DNA from 4 places in the Ureibacillus sp. FSL W8-0352 genome. Region 1 is predicted to be linked to each of the others. Evidence: riboswitches for the same ligand, from Rfam matches in the RefSeq annotation. Region 1 holds a riboswitch; each other region holds the start of a gene.

Region 1 (5,247 bases):
GGCAGGGAGAGGAATGTCCCTCTTGCTATTGAGTGGTTTGAAAAAGCAGCGGAATACCATCACATTGATTCAATTTATAATTTAGGGTTTCTATATGAGAATGGAATCGGTGTTGAAAGAAACGGAAAGAAAGCACTTTATTATTATAAGAGAGCTTCGTTGCTAGGAGATTATCAAGCAAAGTTAAATATCGCATACATTTACAAAAATGGGATTGATGTTGAAGTAGATAAAAAAGCGGCAGCCCGCTGGCGAGAACTGGCAAAACAACAAAAGCAAAATGAGTATAATGAATAATAAGCACACTAAAAAGTATTGCATTACTACATTCCATAATTCCGTAATGTAATGGGGATGACAGAAAATTACATGCTATGAAGAACAGACGGAAACGACTTACATTTGCAGATTTTATGAAAAACTAGATGAATAAAGTGAAACAGTCCTTTGTAGTGTAGTGGAAAGGGCTGTTTTTTATTGTTTAATAAATTGAATAAATTATCAAAATTCCTTTTGAAATAAATTCAACAGTCAAAAGCATATTTGTTGTTTACTATATTGAAATTTACTAAAGCCGACACAGAAAGAGTTATAAAAAAAGTTTATACTAAAAGTACGGTAAAATGATCTTATAGGAGTTGTAACGAATGAAAACGGTAACAGTTATCGGTGGAGGAATTACAGGACTTTGCACGATGTATTATTTACAAAAACAATTAAAGGAAAACGAAATTCCTGCCCGTTTAGTACTTGTGGAAAAAAATCCGTACCTTGGCGGAAAAATGCACACAGCGCGTGAAAAAGGATTCATCATGGAAACGGGAGCAGATTCCATTGTAGCACGATATCCAAGCGTAATTGAACTTGTAAAGGAACTAGATTTTGAATCGGAAGTCGTATATAACGAAACAGGAATTTCTTATATTCACACCAATAATGAATTACATGCGATTCCAAAGGACTCTGTATTTGGCATTCCTATGACTCTCGAATCCCTAAAGGCGAGCACATTAATTTCAGAAGAAGGGAAACAACGAGTGTTAAAAGATGAGGAAATACCGAATACGAAATTTACGAAGGAAAGTTCTATCGGAGATTTCTTAGAATACTTTTTAGGAAAAGAAATTGTGAAGAAACAAATAGCTCCTGTATTAGCTGGTGTTTACTCAGGGGACATTTATAAATTGTCCATTGCCTCTACGCTTCCATACTTAGTTGATTACAAAAATGAATATGGAAGTATAATGAAAGGTTTGCAAGCAAATCGGGAAAAGTTTGAACGGGAAGCGAATAAAAAATTCCTTTCTTTTAAAAACGGACTATCTCAACTAATTGATCGAATGGAAGAACTGCTTGTGGATGTAGAAATATATAAAGATACTGAAATAGTACTTGTTGAGAAAAAAGAACAACGTTATGAAATTTCCTTCGCTAACGAAGAAAAATTGGAATCGGATGTTATTGTGTTAGCATTGCCCAACCAAGTCGTGAAGCAAGTTTTAAATAATGGTGAATTAAATCCTTATTTTAACAAATTTAAAAATGCATCAGCCATTACGATGTATGTAGGCTTCGATCTACCAGATTCTATTTTGCCTAAGGATGGCACTGGATTTATCGTTTCCTACAACAGCGACTTATTATGTAATGCCTCTACTTGGACAAGCCGTAAATGGAAGCATACTTCAACAGAAGGAAATCTACTTGTTCGACTGTTTTATAAAGAAAGTAATCCTCGCTACCAAGAATTAGTGAAAATGAGTGATGAAGAGTTAACAAAGGTTGCTTTGAACGATATTCAACTCAGTTTGAATATAGAAGCACAACCTACCATTGTAAATATTACAAAATGGATCGATGCCATGCCAACTTATGATTTAGCTCATCATGAAGCTTTGCAAGAAATAATTACAAAATTAGATAACCTTTATCCGAATATTTACATTGCTGGTTGCTCTTATTTCGGCGTAGGAATTGGTGCATGCATTGATAACGGGAAAGAAACAGCAAACCAAATTATAAACAACTTTTTAAATAATTCCGACTAATTAACTTGACAAAATGAAGTATTGATTTTATGATGTAACTTATTATATTGATATTTTAAAATCGAATATGACTTATCAAGAGAAGTGGAGGGAACTGGCCCGGTGAAGCTTCAGCAACCACTAAAAATGTTTAGTAAGGTGCTAAATCCAGCGGCAATTGCCGAAAGATAAGGTGAATTCTAAAGGAAATGACAAGCCTTCTTTCGCAAGAAGGCTTTTTCTATTAGATGAATTGACAGAAAATTTATGAAGTAAAGAAAAGTGAGGGAATTTCGGATGGGGCTACTAGATGCGTTAAAACATAAAGTGTTAGTTGCAGATGGTGCTATGGGAACGCTGTTATATTCATATGGACTTGAAAATTGTCACGAAGAAATGAATATTGAAAAACCGGAAATCATTAAAAAAATTCATAAGGAATACATACAAGCTGGCGCAGATGTTATTCAAACGAATACATATGGCGCTAATCGAATCAAGCTCACTCGTTATGGTTTGGAGTCAAAAGTAGTGGAAATTAACGAAGGTGCGATAGGTGTTGCCAAACAAGCAGCCAAGAACAGTGAAGTGTTTATTTTAGGTTCGATTGGTGGTATCCGTGGTGTTCGCAAAGTAGATTATACATTAGATGAAATTCTCGCAGCAGTTCGTGAACAAGCAGAAGTGCTAATTGCGGGGCAGTTAGATGGTTTGTTGTTAGAAACTTATTATGATTTTGAAGAGCTATGCGAGACGTTAAAAATGTTACGAGCCATGACGGATATGCCCATCATTGCTCAAGTTTCAATGCAAGAGCCGGGCGTATTAATGAATGGCATGAAATTGAATGAAGCATTAAAGCAGTTAGAAAAATTAGGTGCAGATATTGTAGGGGTGAACTGTCGACTTGGTCCATACCACACAATACAGGCTTTTGAACAGGTAGAAATTCCTGAACGAGCGTATTTATCTGTTTATCCGAACGCTTCTTTATTAGATATTGAAGAGGGGCGTGTCGTTTACGAATCAGAAGTAGATTATTTTGCAAGGGCAGCGGTTGAATTATGCAATGAAGGAGTAAGGCTCATTGGAGGATGTTGCGGTACAACACCGAAACATATTGAAGCGATGAAAAAGAAGCTTGCTCATTTTCAGCCGGTTGAAAAGAAAGAGGCAAAACCTCAGAGGGAAATAATCATTCGCGAGGCTGAACCGCATAGTTTTGAACCTCTCCACGAAAAAGCAAAAAGAGCACGTTCTGTCATTGTAGAATTGGATACGCCGAAGCATCTTGAAATTGAACAGTTTGTTGAAGGAGCAAAAGCTCTTTACAATGCAGGGGCAGATCTTATCATGATGGCAGACAATTCACTAGCATCTCCAAGGGTTAGCAACTTGGCAATGGGGGCCATTTTAAAACTGCAATATGGCATACGCACAATGCCACATATTACTTGCCGAGATCGAAACTTAATTGGGCTGCAATCCCATTTAATGGGGCTCAATGCTCTTGGCCTTCATGATGTGTTGGCTGTAACTGGTGATCCAACAAAGGTAGGGGATTTTCCGGGTGCAACAAGTGTTTATGACGTTTCATCGATGGAATTGATATCATTAATTAAACAGTTAAATGAAGGGATTTCTTTTTCTGGCAAAGCACTAAGAAAAAAAGCGAATTTCTCAGTAGCAGCGGCTTTCAATCCTAACGTGAGAGTGTTAGATCGTGCTGTCAGCCGTCTAGAGAAAAAAATTGAACATGGTGCGGATTATTTCATTACGCAACCAGTCTATTCGAAGGAAAAAATTGTGGAAATTCATGAGGCGACAAAACATTTAGATACACCAATTTATATAGGAATTATGCCGCTTACTAGCTTTAAAAATGCGGAATTTTTGCATCATGAAGTACCGGGAATTAAATTATCTGATGATGTGTTAGAAAGAATGCAACAAGTAAGCGGAAATAAAGAACAAGAAACAAAAGTAGGACTAGAAATTGCAAAAGAATTGTTAGATACAGCAACGAAATACTTCAACGGCATTTATCTAATTACGCCGTTTATGCGATATGAAATCACTTTACAACTATTGCAATATATTCAACAACTTGACGAGCAAAATAAAGGAGTTAAAGCAAATGGTTAACCATCCAATAGAGGAACAATTGCAAAAAAGAATATTGATTATCGATGGTGCAATGGGAACAATGCTCCAGCAGGAAAATTTAACACCGGAAGATTTTGGTGGGGAAGAATTTGATGGATGTAATGAACACCTTGTATTAACTAGACCTGATGTCATTTCTAAAATCCATCGAGCGTACTTAGAAGCTGGAGCAGATATTATTTCTACAAATACATTTGGAGGAACCCCACTCGTATTAAATGAATATGGATTAGGTTATAAAGCAGAAGAAATTAATAAGAGGGCTGTAGAACTTGCAAAAGCAGAAGCTGAAAAATATTCAACAAGCGACTGGCCTCGCTTCGTTGCAGGATCCATAGGTCCAACGACGAAAACATTGTCTGTAACGGGCGGTATTACATTTGATGAGCTATCTGAAAACTTCTATATCCAAGCAAAAGCGCTAATTGAAGGCGGCGCAGATTTATTGTTACTTGAGACAAGCCAAGATATGTTAAACGTGAAAGCGGCAACCCTTGGTCTGAAGCGTGCGTTTGAAGAAACTGGAAAAGAGCTTCCGATTATGGTTTCTGCGACGATTGAGCCAATGGGAACAACACTTGCTGGGCAATCTATAGAAGCTTTCTATGTTTCTATTGAACATATTAATCCCATTTCAATCGGACTTAACTGTGCGACAGGGCCAGAATTTATGACAGATCATATTCGCTCGCTTTCCGAATTATCTACAAGCTATATAAGCTGTTATCCGAACGCTGGATTACCAGATGAAGAGGGACATTATCATGAAACACCCGAATCTTTATCGAAGAAATTGCAAGGATTTGCTGAAAAAGGTTGGTTAAACATTGTCGGTGGATGCTGCGGTACAACTCCTGCCCACATAAAGGCAATCCGTGAAGCAGTAGAAGGCTATAAACCTCGAAAGAAGAAGGAAAAATCCCATGGACATGCAGTATCAGGCATTGAACCGCTGCTTTATGATGATTCAATGCGTCCGTTGTTTATTGGTGAAAGAACAAACGTTATTGGATCTCGTAAATTTAAGCAGTTAATTATTGATGGAAAATATGAG
Region 2 (5,247 bases), 750 kb from region 1:
ATGACGAATACAATGACAAGTATTAAAATCGTTGCCATTAACGTGACATCTTCTCTACTTCTTTGGAAACCTTCTAAGAAAGCTAAGTTCCCTAAACCTCCTGCACCTATGATTCCTGCCATCGCTGTATAACCAACAAGAGCAACAGCTGTGACAGTAATTCCAGAAATGAGCGCAGGTTTGGATTCAGGAATTAATACTTTCCATATAATTGTGAAAGTATTCGCACCCATCGATCTTGCTGCTTCAATAACACCTTTATCTACTTCGCGTAAAGCGATTAATACTAAACGCGCATAAAACGGCGCTGAACCGATAATTAACGCTGGTAAAGCCGCATTTACACCACGAATAGTTCCGAGTAAAAATTTTGTAAACGGAATTAATAAAATAATTAATATAATAAACGGAATTGAACGGAAGATATTCACAAGGGACCCCGTCAAGAAATGAACAATTTTGTTAGCCCAAAGTTGGTGTGGACTTGTTAAGAATAACAGTATACCTATGATTATGCCGAGAACGAAGGTAACTGCTGTAGAAATAGCTGTCATGTAGAGTGTGTCATAGGTTGCTTCCCACATTTTTGTCCAATCTACATTCGGAAATAATGCATCAATCATTCGTAATCACCTCCGTTTTAATGTTCATCGATTTCAGTTTTTCCAAAGCCTTCTCGACATTTTCAAAATCACCGTCAAGTTGAACAATTAACGTTCCATAAGAGCCATTCACCGTTTGTGAAATATTGCCGTGAAGGATGTTGATATCCAGCTGGAACTCTTTAATTAAATATGAAATAATCGGTCTTTCTGTTGTATTTCCAACAAAAATTAATTTTACTAATTTTCCAGAAGGATAATTTTTCAAAATGTGTTCAATGGATTCTTTTGATTCTCTTGAATCCGAAACTTGCATCACAAAATTTTTCGTTATTTCAGCTTGAGGATTTTGGAACACTTCAAGAACATCACCTTGTTCAACGACACGTCCAGCTTCCATCACCGCAACGCGATGGCAAATTTTTCGAATCACGTGCATTTCATGGGTAATTAAAACAATTGTCAACCCAAGACGCTGATTAATATCTGATAATAATCGCAAAATTGAATCAGTTGTTTCTGGGTCTAGAGCACTTGTGGCTTCATCACAAAGCAATACTTCTGGATTGTTAGCTAATGCTCTTGCTATACCAACCCGTTGTTTTTGTCCACCGGAAAGCTGGGATGGATAAGCATCCGCTCTTCCACTTAAACCTACAAGTTCAATTAATTCGTGAACTCTTTTTTCTCTTTCTTCTTTTGGTACCCCTGCAATTTCTAAAGGAAAAGCAATATTTTCTGCGACTGTTCTTGACCATAAAAGATTGAAATGTTGGAAGATCATGCTGATTTTTTGGCGAGCAAGCCGTAACTCTTTTCCTTTAATTGAAGAAATTTCAAGACCATTCACTATGACAGAACCGCTCGTTGGTTTCTCGAGTCCATTCAATAGGCGAATCAATGTACTTTTTCCGGCACCGCTATATCCGATGATTCCGAAAATTTCACCCTTTTGAATAGACAAATTTACATGATCAACTGCGGTTAATTCCCCATTTTTCGTTTTAAAGATTTTTGTGACATTTTTTACTTCAATCATGTTTGAGTACTCCTTTATAAACCGCAATATGTATTGATATTACAATTGTGCATTTTACACTTTTTATTACCCTTTGACTATAGTGTTATGTATATAATCTTTCATTTCAATAAAAAAACCTTCTACTTTGATAAGTAGAAGGGAAGTTGAACAACCTACTTAGATATCGTAAAACTTCCTCTTATCTTTCAAAGTAATAAATACTTTGCGTGATTTGGCACCTTATCATATCAATGATATGATGGTTGCCGGGTTTCATAGGGCACTTCCCTCCACCACTCTTAATAAGAGTTTTTTGCTATTCGGTTATTTAATTATGGAAACAATGTAACACGTAATCTATCATCTGTCAACTATAAAATCAACTTTTCATATAAGTTTTGTACGGATTTAAATGCATAGACTTTTTCATGCACTTTTCCGTCCTTTGTTATAAGTAGACAAGGAACACTTTCGATTTGTTGTTCGTATGCAAATTCTTCCAAAAAATTAATATTTCCTTTCCCAATCGGAATGTGTGGAAGAAGTTCTTCAATAACTTCCATCATTTTTGATGCAATTTTACATGTTCCGCAAATAGGGGTATATAAATAAAATGCTGTGATATTATTTTCTTTTACTTTTTCTTCCCAATTCTCTATTGTCCATTCTTCCATATCAATCATTTCCTATGCTAAATATTCTTTATGAACTAAAAATCTCGCTTCTTTCAGTAATTGAGCTAACACTTTTCGTGGTGCGTTTGCAACTTCCATATATGTTCTTGGAACATTTAGGTGAGTAGCCTCCGAATAAATTCTTTTCATTAATTTTCTTAGTTTTTCTCCGGATTGATCGGCATCAAAAAAAGTATATAGCTGACATTCTTCATAGGGCTCAATAAGCTCTAGTAACGCCTCTTCACTTATAGTACCATTTGTACAGACAATCTTCACATCTTCCGCTAAAATTGGGGCCAATTTCAACATATCTGAACGACCTTCTACAATGATACATTTTTCGTAATGCATTTTTACTCACCCCACGTATTATATAAGAACTGAAGAAACGATGAATAGTGTTGTTTACATATTATATTTTGATTTTAAAAAAACGCCAGTTCTTTCCCTGGCGTTTTAGACAGATTATTCAGAAATAATTTCTTCGTATTGTTCTGCAGTAAGCAATTCATCAAGTTGAGAAGAATCTGCAGGTTCAACAACAATCATCCAAGCATTTTCGTAAGGAGACTCATTCACTAATTCTGGGCTATCATCAAGCTCAGTATTTACCTCAACAACTTTACCAGAAATAGGTGCATATAATTCAGAAACCGTTTTCACTGATTCCACACTTCCGAAAGGTTCATTCATTTGAATTTCGTCTCCAACTTGAGGAAGTTCAACGAATACGATATCACCAAGTTCAGATTGAGCGAAATCAGTTATTCCAACACGTACTTTACCATCTTCTAATTTTACCCACTCATGTTCCTTCGTATAACGTAATTCCTTTGGTATTGACATACTTTTACCCTCCATCTGATATGTAATCTTTTTTTCAGTTTGACATATTTCAATTTCAAAAACAAGCTATTTTAGATGATTACTTCCATGTCTGTTCAAACTCTTCTTCTTTAAACCCAAGAGTCACTTTTTCTCCATCTGTAACAATTGGTCGTTTAATTAACATGCCATCTGAAGCTAATAATTCTAGTTGTTCTTCTTCAGGCATCGAACCTAGTTTATCCTTTAGACCAAGGGATCTATACTTTTGTCCAGATGTGTTAAAAAACTTTTTTAATGGTAGTCCACTTTTTTCCCAATACGATTTTAATTCTTCTTTCGTTGGGGTTTGTTCTACAATATGAATAGCATCATATTTTATTCCATTATCATCCAACCATTTTTGCGCCTTTTTACAAGTTGTACATCTAGGATAATGAATAAATTTCAACGACATTTCATTGGCTCCTTATTTTTAAATAATTTTTCAAATCTTTCTTATTTTTATCATGCACGATTGAAATCATGTGTTCAAGTATGAATTTTCATAAATTTTAGTGATATTTAACATCAATAAAAATAATGCATTCATAAGAGAATCAAAGTAGAATGAATTATATGTAAATTTTGATTATTGGAGGGAATGGTATGGGCTTATTAAAAGCGGGTGTCGGTGCATTAGCCGGCGTTTTATCTGACCAATGGAGAGAGTATTTTTACTGTGACTCTATTCCTGCAGATGTATTAATAACCAAAGGAAAAAAACGAGGCGGTAAAAGAAGTTTTAACCGTAAAGGAAGCGACAATATCATTAGCAACGGTTCGATAATAGCAGTCAATGAAGGGCAATGCATGATTATTGTCGATCAGGGAAAAATAGTTGAATTTTGCTCTGAACCTGGAGAATACGTATATGACTTTTCTACAGAACCAAGCATCTTTTATGGAGACTTAAACGAATCAATTAAAGCAAGTTTTGAGTCTTTTGGAAAGCGTTTAAGTTTCGGTGGAGAGCCTGGAAAAGATCAGCGAGTATACTTTTTTAACATGAAGGAGATTTCAGGTAATAAATATGGTACTCCCACACCGATTCCATTCCGGATTATTGATCGAAATATCGGGTTAGATATCGATATTTCCATCCGATGTCACGGGGAATATTCTTATAAAATTGTGGATCCAATTCTTTTTTATTCGAACGTTTCTGGCAATGTTCAAAATGAATTTAAACGTTCTGAAATCGACGGTCAACTTCGCTCAGAACTATTAACAGCATTACAACCTGCTTTTGCTAAAATTTCTGCAATGGGGATACGCTATAGCGAACTTCCACAACATACGTTAGAAATTGCAAAAGCATTAAATGAAGTATTATCTGATAAATGGATGAAAAAGCGAGGCATCGAAATCGTTTCGTTTGGTATTAGTGCGGTCAATGCTTCAGAAGAAGATGAAAAAATGATTAAACAACTCCAAAGAAGTGCGGTGTTCAGAAATCCATCTATGGCTGGAGCAACAATAATTGACGCTCAAAGTGAAGCAATGAGAAAAGCGGCAGAAAATCAAGCGGGAGCCTTTGTCGGTTTTGCAGGAATGCAAATGGCTCAGCAAGTAGGCGGTGTCAATGCAAAAGATTTATTTGAAATGGGGGAAAAACAACAACCCGTCGTTCAAAATCCTCAAAATGTTGTTTGGCAATGTAGTTGTGGTGCGCAAAATCAAGGAAAATTCTGTACCGAATGCGGAAACAAACGACCAACATCAAATACTTGGATTTGTCAATGCGGCACAGAAAATAAGGGGAAGTTTTGTTATGAATGCGGTTCACCAAAGCCAGCGAACTTTGCATTGACATGCGATAAATGTGGATGGCAACCAAAAGATCCATCCTTTACACCGAAATTCTGCCCTGAATGCGGAGATGTGATTGATGAAAACGATCGCAAATAAGGAGGATTGGTATGAGTACCAATGAAAAACAAGAGTTCATTGAAGTAGATGAGTATGATGCGAAGTGTCCATCCTGTGGTGCTTCCATCAAGTTTCATCCTGCTTCAGGCAAGTTAGTTTGTCCCTATTGTCATCATACAGAAGAGATTCCAAATGCAGAATTAGAGGCTGA
Region 3 (5,247 bases), 850 kb from region 1:
TTATTGAAACACTTAGAACCGTTTTTCATTAAAGATTTATAAAAAATCCCATCAAAATTAAATGGCCTGATCAAAAAGTGGAATGCTTTTTGGTCAGGCTCAAATTTTTTATGAATATCATTCTTTCCCTGCGTTGGTCACATCTGACGCGACTCCTTGTCGAAATTAATCTGCGAAGAATGCATGAGCATCAGTCGTAAAGAGAGGCGCCTCAAATAACTTATTAGGCGCCCTCTTTAATCTTAATATGGATGGAACGTTAGTATTAAACCAATGGTCCACCTTTTTTCAAAATATCTTCTGATACATTGTTAAATTTCTTGAAGTTTTCTTTAAATAAATCAGCTAAATAACGAGCTTTTTGATCGTAAGCTTCTTTATCTTTCCAAGCTTCACGAGGATCTAGCACTTCGCTTGGAACCCCTTCAATTGCAGTTGGGATGTGTAATCCGAAAATACCATCTTGTTTTGTTTCAACATCGTTTAATTTACCGCTGATAGCAGCACGTACCATTGCGCGAGTATATGAAAGCTTCATGCGGCTACCTACACCGTATTCGCCACCAGTCCAACCAGTGTTCACTAAGAATACTTGAACGTTGTGTTCATCGATTTTCTCACCTAACATTTCAGCATATTTTGTTGCTGGAAGTGGTAAGAAAGGAGAACCGAAGCATGTAGAGAATACTGGTTCAGGTGAAGTAACGCCGCGTTCAGTACCAGCCAATTTAGAAGTGAATCCGCTTAAGAAGTGGTACATTGCTTGTTCCTTCGTTAATTTACTGATTGGAGGAAGCACTCCAAAAGCATCAGCAGTTAAGAAAATAATTGTTTTCGGATGACCAGCAATAGAAGGCATTACAATATTATCAATGTAATGAATTGGATACGCTGCACGTGTATTTTCTGTTAAGCTATTATCATCGTAATCAGGAATGCGTGATTCTGAATCGATTACAACGTTTTCTAACACTGTACCAAAACGAATGGCATTATAAATTTCTGGCTCTTTCTCAGCTGATAAATTAATTGTTTTAGCGTAGCAGCCGCCTTCAATGTTGAACACACCGTTGTCAGACCAACCATGTTCATCATCACCGATTAATTTACGATCACTGTCAGCAGAAAGAGTTGTTTTTCCAGTACCAGATAAACCAAAGAATAACGCTACGTCACCATCTTCTCCAACGTTAGCAGAGCAATGCATTGAAAGAATTCCTTTTTCAGGTAACAAGTAGTTCATGATACTGAAAATAGATTTTTTCATTTCACCAGCATATTCCGTACCACCGATTAAAATAATTTTCTTTTCGAATGATACGATAATAAATGCTTCAGAGTTTGTTCCGTCAACAGCTGGATTCGCTTTGAAACCAGGTGCAGAAATAATTGTGAAATCAGCTGTATGAGAAGCTAATTCTTCTTTTGTTGGACGGATGAATAATTGATGACAGAAAAGATTGTGCCAAGCATATTCATTTACTACTTGAATAGATAATTGAGATTCTTTATCTGCTCCAGCAAAGCCTTTAAATACAAATAACTCGTCTTTTTCTTTTAAGTAATTTAATACTTTTATATACAAGTTATCAAACACTTCAGCAGAGATTGGCTGATTTACACTACCCCAATCAATTTTATCTTTAATGCTTTCTTCTTCGACAATAAATTTATCTTTTGGAGAACGGCCTGTATATTTACCTGTCTCAGCAACAATTGCACCATCAATTGTTAATTTGGCTTCTCCACGAGTTACCGCCTTTTCAACTAATTGAGGCACTGACAATTGAGTGTTTATATTTCCACCTTTTAATAATTCCTTCAGCTCATTTGCAATTTCTACTGAATTCATCGATTAAATACCATCCTTTTTTTATTTTTAGGAAAATTAATTGTTGGTTATATAATACAGAAATTAGTATAACACATTAGATGAAATAATCTATACTAATTCTTAAAATTATTTATGAAAATTTTTTGCTTGTAACAAGAGTACCTACTTATAAGTAAATTATAGAATACCGGGTTATGTCAAATTTGAGAAAAAGGAAAAAATATTTGACATTGTATAGTATATTACGTAACATGTTGGTTGAACGGATACTCTTATCCAGAGCTGGTGGAGGGTTAAGGCCCTATGAAACCCGGCAACCTGCATTACTATAATAATGCGTGGTGCTAACCTGATGCAAGGGGTTCCCTTGAACGATAAGAGTGAAAGGTAGAATGTTTAGTTCCTTTCCTCATGCATGTGGATAGGAACTTTTTTTATTCAAGCACAAATGTCGTACTCATTCAACCTATAAAACCTATAAAAAGATAAAAATTTCTTAAAGCCTTTCATCATCTTCGCACTGTTCCTTACGGGCGAATGTTGCTAAGGCAAAATGGATAATGAGTACCGTATCATAGCAGAGATTCGTCTCGTAAATTTAGGAGGAAATTTAATGTCAAATCGTCGACTGTTTACATCAGAAAGCGTAACAGAAGGTCATCCAGATAAAATTTGTGACCAAATATCCGATGCAATATTGGATGCGATACTAGAAGAAGATCCAAATGCAAGGGTTGCTTGTGAAACAATTGTTACAACTGGATTAGTGCTTGTAACCGGAGAAATTACTACGACAACTTATGTCGATATTCAAAGTATTGTTCGGGACACTGTCGCAGAAATTGGATATACGCGTGGGAAATTTGGATTTGATGCAGAAAACTTGGCGGTGCTCACTGCAATCGGTGAACAATCACCAGATATTGCAGAAGGTGTAGACCAAGCCTTAGAAGCACGAGAAGGATATATGACTGATGAGGATATCGAAGCGATTGGTGCTGGAGACCAAGGATTAATGTTTGGATTTGCTTGCAATGAAACTCCAGAACTGATGCCTCTACCGATTAGTTTAGCTCATCGACTTGCAAGAAGATTATCAGAAGTTCGGAAATCAAAAGAGATTCCGTATTTACGACCAGATGGTAAAACACAAGTTACTGTAGAATATGATGAAAATAATGTACCTCGTCGCATTGATACAATCGTCATTTCTACTCAGCATGATGAAGGAGTTACTCTTGATCAAATTAAAGTAGATATGATGGAAAAAGTTATTAAGGAAATTGTTCCAATAGAGTTGATTGATGACGATACTAAATACTTCATTAACCCAACTGGCCGCTTCGTAATTGGTGGACCAAAAGGAGATGCGGGTCTAACTGGACGCAAAATTATTGTGGATACTTATGGTGGATATGCTCGTCATGGTGGAGGAGCATTTTCTGGAAAAGACCCTACAAAAGTGGACCGTTCTGCTGCCTATGCTGCGCGTTATGTAGCAAAAAACATCGTAGCATCTGGTCTTGCTGATCGAGTAGAAGTTCAATTAGCTTATGCAATTGGTGTTGCACGTCCTGTATCCATTTCAATTGATACTTTTGGAACAGGTAAAGTAAGTGAGAGCAAATTAGTTGAGTGGATCAAAGAACTATTTGATTTACGACCTGCGGGTATCATTAAAATGCTAGATTTGCGTCGTCCAATTTATAAACAAACTGCTGCATATGGTCATTTTGGTCGCACGGATATCGATTTGCCATGGGAAAGAACAGATGTGGCCCAATTATTAAGAGAGAAGGCAGGATTATAATTATTTTATAAAAATGCAGGCAAATATGAACGCCTGCATTTTTATTTTTCAATGTAAATTTAATATTGTATAAATATAATAACTTGAATTTTATTTCTTTAATGACTGATAATATTTCCCTTTTTCAACATATTCTTGAATAATGCGATCCATATCTTTACGATCTTCTTCTGTTACTTGACGGACGACTTTAGCAGGATTGCCCATAGCGACAGAATTTGGAGGGATTTTTTTACCAGGAGGTACTAAACTTCCAGCTGCAACGAGTGCTCCTTCACCGATTTCAGCACCATCTAATATGATGGATCCCATGCCAATTAAAGCGCGTTTACGTACAATACAACTGTGTAAAGTAGCCTGATGACCAACGATGACTTCATCCTCTATGATTAGAGGGTTATTGGGACTTTGATGTAAACAACTTAAATCTTGGATGCTACAACGTTTTCCAATAATCGTTGGTGCAACATCTCCGCGAATCACAGTTCCAAACCAAATTGACGTATCTTCGCCAATTGTAACATCTCCAGTAATCGTTACATGGTCTGCTATAAATACAGAAGGATCGATATTAGGTTCTTTATCTTTATAAGGATAAATCATCGCAAAGCTCCTCATTTCTAAAGTATTATTATGTATATTATCCTAGCAAATAAGAAAATATTTGAAAATAGAACAAAACTAACTTGTAATGACAGAAGTATTAGTGGATTTAGGAGGAACGCTATGTGGAAGTGGGAAACTAAAGAGCAACCGAAAGCTGTTATAGTAATAATACATAGCGCTTTTGAAAACCACCGTTGGTATGCATGGTTAATAGAAAAATTGATGACGGAAGGTTATCATGTCGTGATGGGCGATTTACCAGGGCATGAAGAAGGCTCAAAATTTACGAGGGTTCATGATGAATTAATTGACGAATACTTACTTTTCATTAAACAGCTCATGAAAAGCGCTCTTCAATATCATTTACCAGTATTTATCATTGGGCATGGCTTGGGCGGAACCCTTGCAATTCAATTTTTAAGGTCAACGAAGACGGAATGCGCTGGACTAGTATTAACTGCTCCATGGTTACAGTTGCATAAACATTCCAATTTACTTACAAGTGCACTAGCAAGCATGAACATAGCACCAAGCAAAAAAGTGTCGATGGAGTTTGATAAACGATTATTTACTCGAAATTCTGATGGTTTTCTAGAGATGGAGGATGACGTACCATATCATTCCAATGTTACCGTTCGATGGTATCGAGACATTCAACAATTAATGAAAAATTTGATGACTCAGGATAAGACATTGTCATTGCCCATTTTGCTGATTACCCCTAATCAAGATAAAGTGGCGGATTCAGAAACGGCAAGAAAGTGGCTATTATTGCAAAAAACAAATGAATTTCAATATAAAGACTGGCCCCATAGTTATCACAATATTTTTCATGATTATGAAAGGGAAGAAGTATTTCTATACATGAGAGATTTTATGAATAATGTTCTACGATCTATAGGATATATAGTTTAATTGAATTATATTGAAATTGGAGGAATGTTCGATATGGACATTCCTTTTTTGATATAAAATTAATAATTTTTTTAAAAAAATG
Region 4 (5,247 bases), 1.4 Mb from region 1:
TAGGTTATGAAGCGTACTTCACCTATCCGCCAGACCTCCCCGGGTAAGTACATGCACTTTCACACCATCTATCCGCCTCATTTACTCGATATGACCTTCGACAGAAAGAGCTTTGTTTTGTTTTGCAAACTCACTCAATCATACCTAGCCTTATATGAGGTTCGTGTTCCTCGGACCGGTGTTTTGCCTCCAGCTTCCTTCAGATTCCGCGTCACCACGGACACCCTTGCTCTTGGCTAACCTCTACTTCTGTCTTCGGGGTTCGGGACTTACACCCTATAGTTCATGTACATGCCGGGCGCACAAAAACTGCAGGAATCCTTTTATTTCGAATTCCTGCAGTTATTTTAAATATGATACTCGATTGAATCGTCCACATAATGCCAATCGTAAGGCGTTTCTTGGTAAACGTAGTAGTTCAGCCAGTTGTAGAACAATAAGTGGGCATGGGCGCGCCAAGTATTTTTTGGCTGCTTTGTTGGATCATTATTAGGGAAATAATTTGCCGGTATGTCTATAGGTAAACCTTTCTTTACGTCACGCTCGTATTCTTCCGCAAGCGTTGTTGCGTCATATTCCAAGTGGCCAGTGATCATAATGTGTTTGTTGTCTTTGGATTGGATGATAAAAGGTCCGACCTCTTCCGAATAGCTCAACAATTGCAAATCAGGATGCTGTTCTATTTCTTCGATGGAAACGGAAGTGTAACGGGAATGCGGTGCCACAAATTCATCGTTGAACCCTCGAACCAAATCATTCGTCAAATCCGTAATGGTATGCGCAAATATACCGGAACATTTTTTCGGCAACTCGAATTTTCCGATTCCGAAGTGGTAATATAGAGCGGCTTGTGCAGCCCAACAGATATAAATGATTGAAGTCACATTCTCTTTCGCCCAGTCCAAAATTTCAGTCAACTCTTTCCAATAATGGACTTCTTCAAATTCCATCCGTTCAACCGGCGCCCCGGTGATGACCATTCCGTCAAAGCGGCGGTGCTTGATTTTATCAAAAGTTTTATAGAATGTTTCCAAATGGCTTTTGGATACATTTTTAGGTTCATACGTGGCTGTATTTAAAAACGTTACATTGGTTTGCAGCGGCGTGTTCCCGAGCAATCGCAGCAACTGTAATTCCGCTTTTTCTTTTTCAGGCATCAAATTCAACACCAAAATGTTCAATGGACGTATGTCCTGTGATAATGCGCGGTCCTCTTCCATGACGAAAATCTTTTCGTTTCTCAATATTTCTCCAGCAGGTAAATTTTTCGGAATATTAATAGGCATTCCTCTTGTCCCCCATTCTAAAATATCTTAATAAAAAAACCCTGCTCATTCCAGAAAAGAGAATGAGAGGGTACAAAATTTCCTTGCACGCACTCTCTTATCTCCCAAGGCTGAGCCTTGCTGGAATTAGCACCTTTCTAACATCCGTTAGAGGTTGCTGAAGTTTCATTGGGCCAAGTCCCTCCACTTCTCTTGATAAGAAAGTTTTGAATCCTTATAAAATTAAGATAATCCTAACACATTTAATAGGGATTTGCAATATTAGGTTATTTTATTTTACTCTGCATTTTTGTTAGCCATTCCGAGCTCTCTTTCTCATTCAATTCTTGTTCTAATTGTTGATCCCAACTATTAAATAATGTATTCCATACGCGGATAAATAATTCCTTGTTTTCAGCGTTCCAAATAATGAATTCGATACAAGGGACATCATTTACTTGAGTATTTTCCATTGATAGTATGGATTTGATTTCTTGATGATCTTCTTCCAGTTCCGTCGCTTGCATGTTTTGTATTGCTTTCATCATAAAAGGTGCACTTACTGGCCCCTCTTCATTACGTATATAACGATAGATTTGTTCCGGAAAATCATCAAAGTCTAATACTTCCTCAATATCGCCTTCTACGATTTGATGATGTACAGGGCTATATAGTAGCTCTATTACTACGGGTTCTAATTCCTCTTCAAATACTCCTAGAGAAAATTGTTTCATTCCTTTTTCGGTAAGTTGATAATAGTTATTTTCCCGTATCAACAACCCATTTTTTTGCATTTTCCGTAATAAATCTTCTATAAATAGTGGCTCTACCAGTAAAATTTCACTGAGCTGTTCAGCCCTTTCGAAAGTTGATTTTTGGCAAGAGAAAAGTAAGATTTTCATTAATATATCCATCGTCCTCTTTCGAACTGGCTGATAAGTGATTTCATACGTATGCATCGGAATACACCAAATATCGGTATGAATGATTAAACCAGATTTTTCTTTTTCAAGCTTTTTTATTAATTGTTGCTGTATTTGATGGAGTTCCATGTTTATGTTAAGAACGTCTCCTTTGTTATTTTTCGAATACCTTGTTGTTTTTCCACTACTTCATATAGATATTGATACATTTCTTTAGTGTTCTTTGCTTTTGGTCGATTCATGAACATTTCTGAGCTGCCAATAATCATCAGTAATTCTCTTGCTCTCGATAATGCAACGTTTAACCGGCGGTAATCTTTTGCAAAACCGATTTCTCCATGTGGATTGTTTCGAACCATACTTAGTAGTATAACGTCCATTTCCATACCCTGGAATTTATCGACAGAGCCTGTCCGAATATGTAAATGGGACAAATTCAACTCTTCTATTAACAAATTAACTCGATTTACTTGCTCTCGATAGAAACTAATCACACCAACGGATTTTAAAGCATCATTTTCAAGTAAGCCTTGTTCTTTTGATTTTGCAGTTGCTTCGTTTAAATCGATTAATAGTTTCCGTATTGTTTCTAGTTCGGAAGAGTTAAATAAACTAGCGCCTTCCTTCATTCTTTCTTCAAAGTAATGTGGCTCGTTTGGTAGATCGAACCATAATAAATGTTCATGGCGTTTTACATAATTTCCATTTAATTTATGATCTCTTGCTTCATCAGAATTATCTAAACCACAATGTAAGGACTCGTTGCCGGTCCTATAAAATGGAGTGATGGTTTGCATAATCTTTTCATGCATTCTGTATTGAATTCCTAGCATTTTCTTATTTGTGCTAGGTAAATTTTTATATAGGCGTTCAAATAATGATTCTTCCAAAAGCTTCTCGAGTTCCCTTTTTTCTTCAAAAGTGTCGCTTTCTTTCATAACTACTTCCAATGTTTCTTCAAATGTATCGTCACCGATTAATGGTGGCAACTGATGGTGGTCGCCGACAAGAATAATTTTTTTCCCTTTTAACATTGGAAGTAATAATTCAGGCGGTGTTGCTTTTGATACTTCATCAATAATGACGACATCAAAAATAGGATAATTGTCCATAAAATCTTTATTTGCGGAAGCAACACAAGTTGTACCAATCACATTTGCATGTTTCACATATAGTTTTCGGATTTCATCTAAATCGTGTTCAGTAGAATTATTTAGTAATGAAAACCATTCTTTTTGAATTTCCTTTGTGATTGGCAACAGTTCAATTTGTTGATGTAATTTTTCAATTTTTAATTGGAAATCCTTAATTTTTTCTTTCGTTTGTTCCAGTTCGAACTCAGGATTTTGTTTTATGAGTTGTTGCAACTGTTCAGCTTTTTTCTCTAAAACAATGCCTTGTCGATGTAATTCTTTTAATTCTTTATGTATGGTCGATAATAATTCTCCACCATTGGAAAGTTCTTTTTCAATTGTGGCAATCTCTTGATTGATTTGAGCTTTTTCATGTTCATATGTTTGATAATTGGCTTGTTGTTCAGTTAGTGAAGAAATCTTTTCATTTAATGCGTCGATGATAACTTGTAACTCGTCAATAGATGGTATGAAATCTGTGTTTTCTATTTGGAAATTCTTTAGTTCTTGATGATATTGTTGAATCAATTGTTGCAGTTGCATCTCTTTTTGGCTTAACGATTGAATATGTTGTTCGCTAAGCCCTAATTGTAGTGAATATTGTTCCGCAACTTCCATTTTTAATTTTTCAAAAACGGTTTTCGATTCTTCTGCTAATCCTTTGAATTGCAATAATAGCTCATTGACATAAAGCCTTCTGATATATAGGCCGCGTATAGAAGGAATTCCATTTTGGCGATTGATTTTTTGTTGTTTAAAAGCAAGCGCTAATTTATCTAGAAACTCATTCACTTCATGTAAAGAATATTGATGATTTGGCGGCAGCTGAACGGGCTCTATTTGAATTTTTAATGTTTTTTCATTGTATTCAATGGCTTTTTCAATCCGTTCAGAAATTTGCTTCGCGGGTTTTAATTTCAATATTTGTTGATAAATTTTGTCCATATCAAGCAGCAACTGATTAATGACAAACCCTCTTTTGATTCCATGAGTTTCAATAAATCCTTCTACTTCTTCTAATTTTTTATAAGATTGCAATTGGTTAAACGTATCGCTGAATTCCTCTTGTTTTCTTTTCAATATTGTGATTTCATCTACTACTCGTTGCCATTCAGCTTGTGCTTCATTCAATTTTTGTTCCACATGAACATAGTTGATTAAGTTTTCACTTTCTCGAATGTGTTTTTGTGCGTCTTTAATTTCTTGCTGAATTTGATTAAGACCTTTGCTTGCTATCGTTTCTTCGATTTCTCTGAGCTTTTCTGTCCGTTCGTTTAAAGAGTTTTGCAATGTTTCGATTGATTTTTCGGTTTTATCTTTTTCTTTATGCTTAGAGATAATTTGTTTCTTTAGCTCAGCAATCGACTCAAATATACCTTTTAATTCTTTCTCGGCTTCCTTTTTTCGCAAAATATCACGTTCAAGTTGAGCTACTTTTTCTGTTAGCTGTTCAATTTGCGTTTTGTAATCCTCTATTTCTTTTTGTAATAATTCTTCTTTATGCTCATGTTGGTTAATTTCCTTCGAAATGGCATCAAAGGTTTGTGTTTTCCAATATTCTGCAACATTTTCCTCAATAAATTTTTTGCCTTCTTCTTCAATGCTTTCTGTACGACCGTACCGTAAAATACGAATATCTTTATTTGCTAGTAGTCTTCCAAGGGCATTATCAACAGCTAAATTTGATTGGGAGGCAATAAGCGTTCTTAGCCCCATTTTGACGTTTTGATAACAAATTTCAGAAATAACGGTCGTCTTACCGGTGCCGGGCGGGCCTTGAATGACAAATAAATCTTCGGCTTCTAGTGCACCCCTTACCGCTTCTCTTTGATATTTGTTTAAATTGTTATGGAATTCAATTTCAAGATGGTTATTGCGTTTTGCTACGTTTGGAACATCTTCAAATAAAAAGTTTTCTAGATTAGG

Evidence for each region. A riboswitch is a leader RNA that binds a small molecule or an ion and turns the genes downstream of it on or off. The one in region 1 is predicted to bind S-adenosylmethionine.
Region 2: it holds a riboswitch for S-adenosylmethionine, as region 1 does, so the genes downstream of both, NST98_RS07240 (methionine ABC transporter ATP-binding protein) here and NST98_RS10930 (bifunctional homocysteine S-methyltransferase/methylenetetrahydrofolate reductase) in region 1, are expected to answer to the same signal.
Region 3: it holds a riboswitch for S-adenosylmethionine, as region 1 does, so the genes downstream of both, metK (methionine adenosyltransferase) here and NST98_RS10930 (bifunctional homocysteine S-methyltransferase/methylenetetrahydrofolate reductase) in region 1, are expected to answer to the same signal.
Region 4: it holds a riboswitch for S-adenosylmethionine, as region 1 does, so the genes downstream of both, metA (homoserine O-acetyltransferase MetA) here and NST98_RS10930 (bifunctional homocysteine S-methyltransferase/methylenetetrahydrofolate reductase) in region 1, are expected to answer to the same signal.

Annotation. Positions count from the first base shown of each region.
Region 1 is NZ_JBBOQT010000001.1:2,150,637-2,155,883, reverse strand. Features, by position in the region: gene NST98_RS10940 (tetratricopeptide repeat protein) at 1-297, shown strand, start outside; gene hemG (protoporphyrinogen oxidase) at 648-2,048, shown strand; SAM riboswitch class I at 2,118-2,222, shown strand; gene NST98_RS10930 (bifunctional homocysteine S-methyltransferase/methylenetetrahydrofolate reductase) at 2,325-4,172, shown strand; gene metH (methionine synthase) at 4,165-5,247, shown strand, end outside.
Region 2 is NZ_JBBOQT010000001.1:1,398,114-1,403,360, forward strand. Features, by position in the region: gene NST98_RS07235 (methionine ABC transporter permease) at 1-623, opposite strand, end outside; gene NST98_RS07240 (methionine ABC transporter ATP-binding protein) at 616-1,641, opposite strand; SAM riboswitch class I at 1,820-1,932, opposite strand; gene NST98_RS07245 (thioredoxin family protein) at 1,995-2,297, opposite strand; gene NST98_RS07250 (toprim domain-containing protein) at 2,310-2,651, opposite strand; gene gcvH (glycine cleavage system protein GcvH) at 2,766-3,146, opposite strand; gene NST98_RS07260 (arsenate reductase family protein) at 3,226-3,582, opposite strand; gene NST98_RS07265 (SPFH domain-containing protein) at 3,774-5,075, shown strand; gene NST98_RS07270 (hypothetical protein) at 5,087-5,247, shown strand, end outside.
Region 3 is NZ_JBBOQT010000001.1:1,298,173-1,303,419, reverse strand. Features, by position in the region: gene pckA (phosphoenolpyruvate carboxykinase (ATP)) at 266-1,852, opposite strand; SAM riboswitch class I at 2,104-2,215, shown strand; gene metK (methionine adenosyltransferase) at 2,448-3,644, shown strand; gene NST98_RS06575 (gamma carbonic anhydrase) at 3,735-4,247, opposite strand; gene NST98_RS06570 (alpha/beta hydrolase) at 4,371-5,165, shown strand.
Region 4 is NZ_JBBOQT010000001.1:753,491-758,737, reverse strand. Features, by position in the region: gene metA (homoserine O-acetyltransferase MetA) at 348-1,286, opposite strand; SAM riboswitch class I at 1,381-1,488, opposite strand; gene NST98_RS03830 (hypothetical protein) at 1,553-2,317, opposite strand; gene NST98_RS03825 (DEAD/DEAH box helicase) at 2,320-5,247, opposite strand, start outside.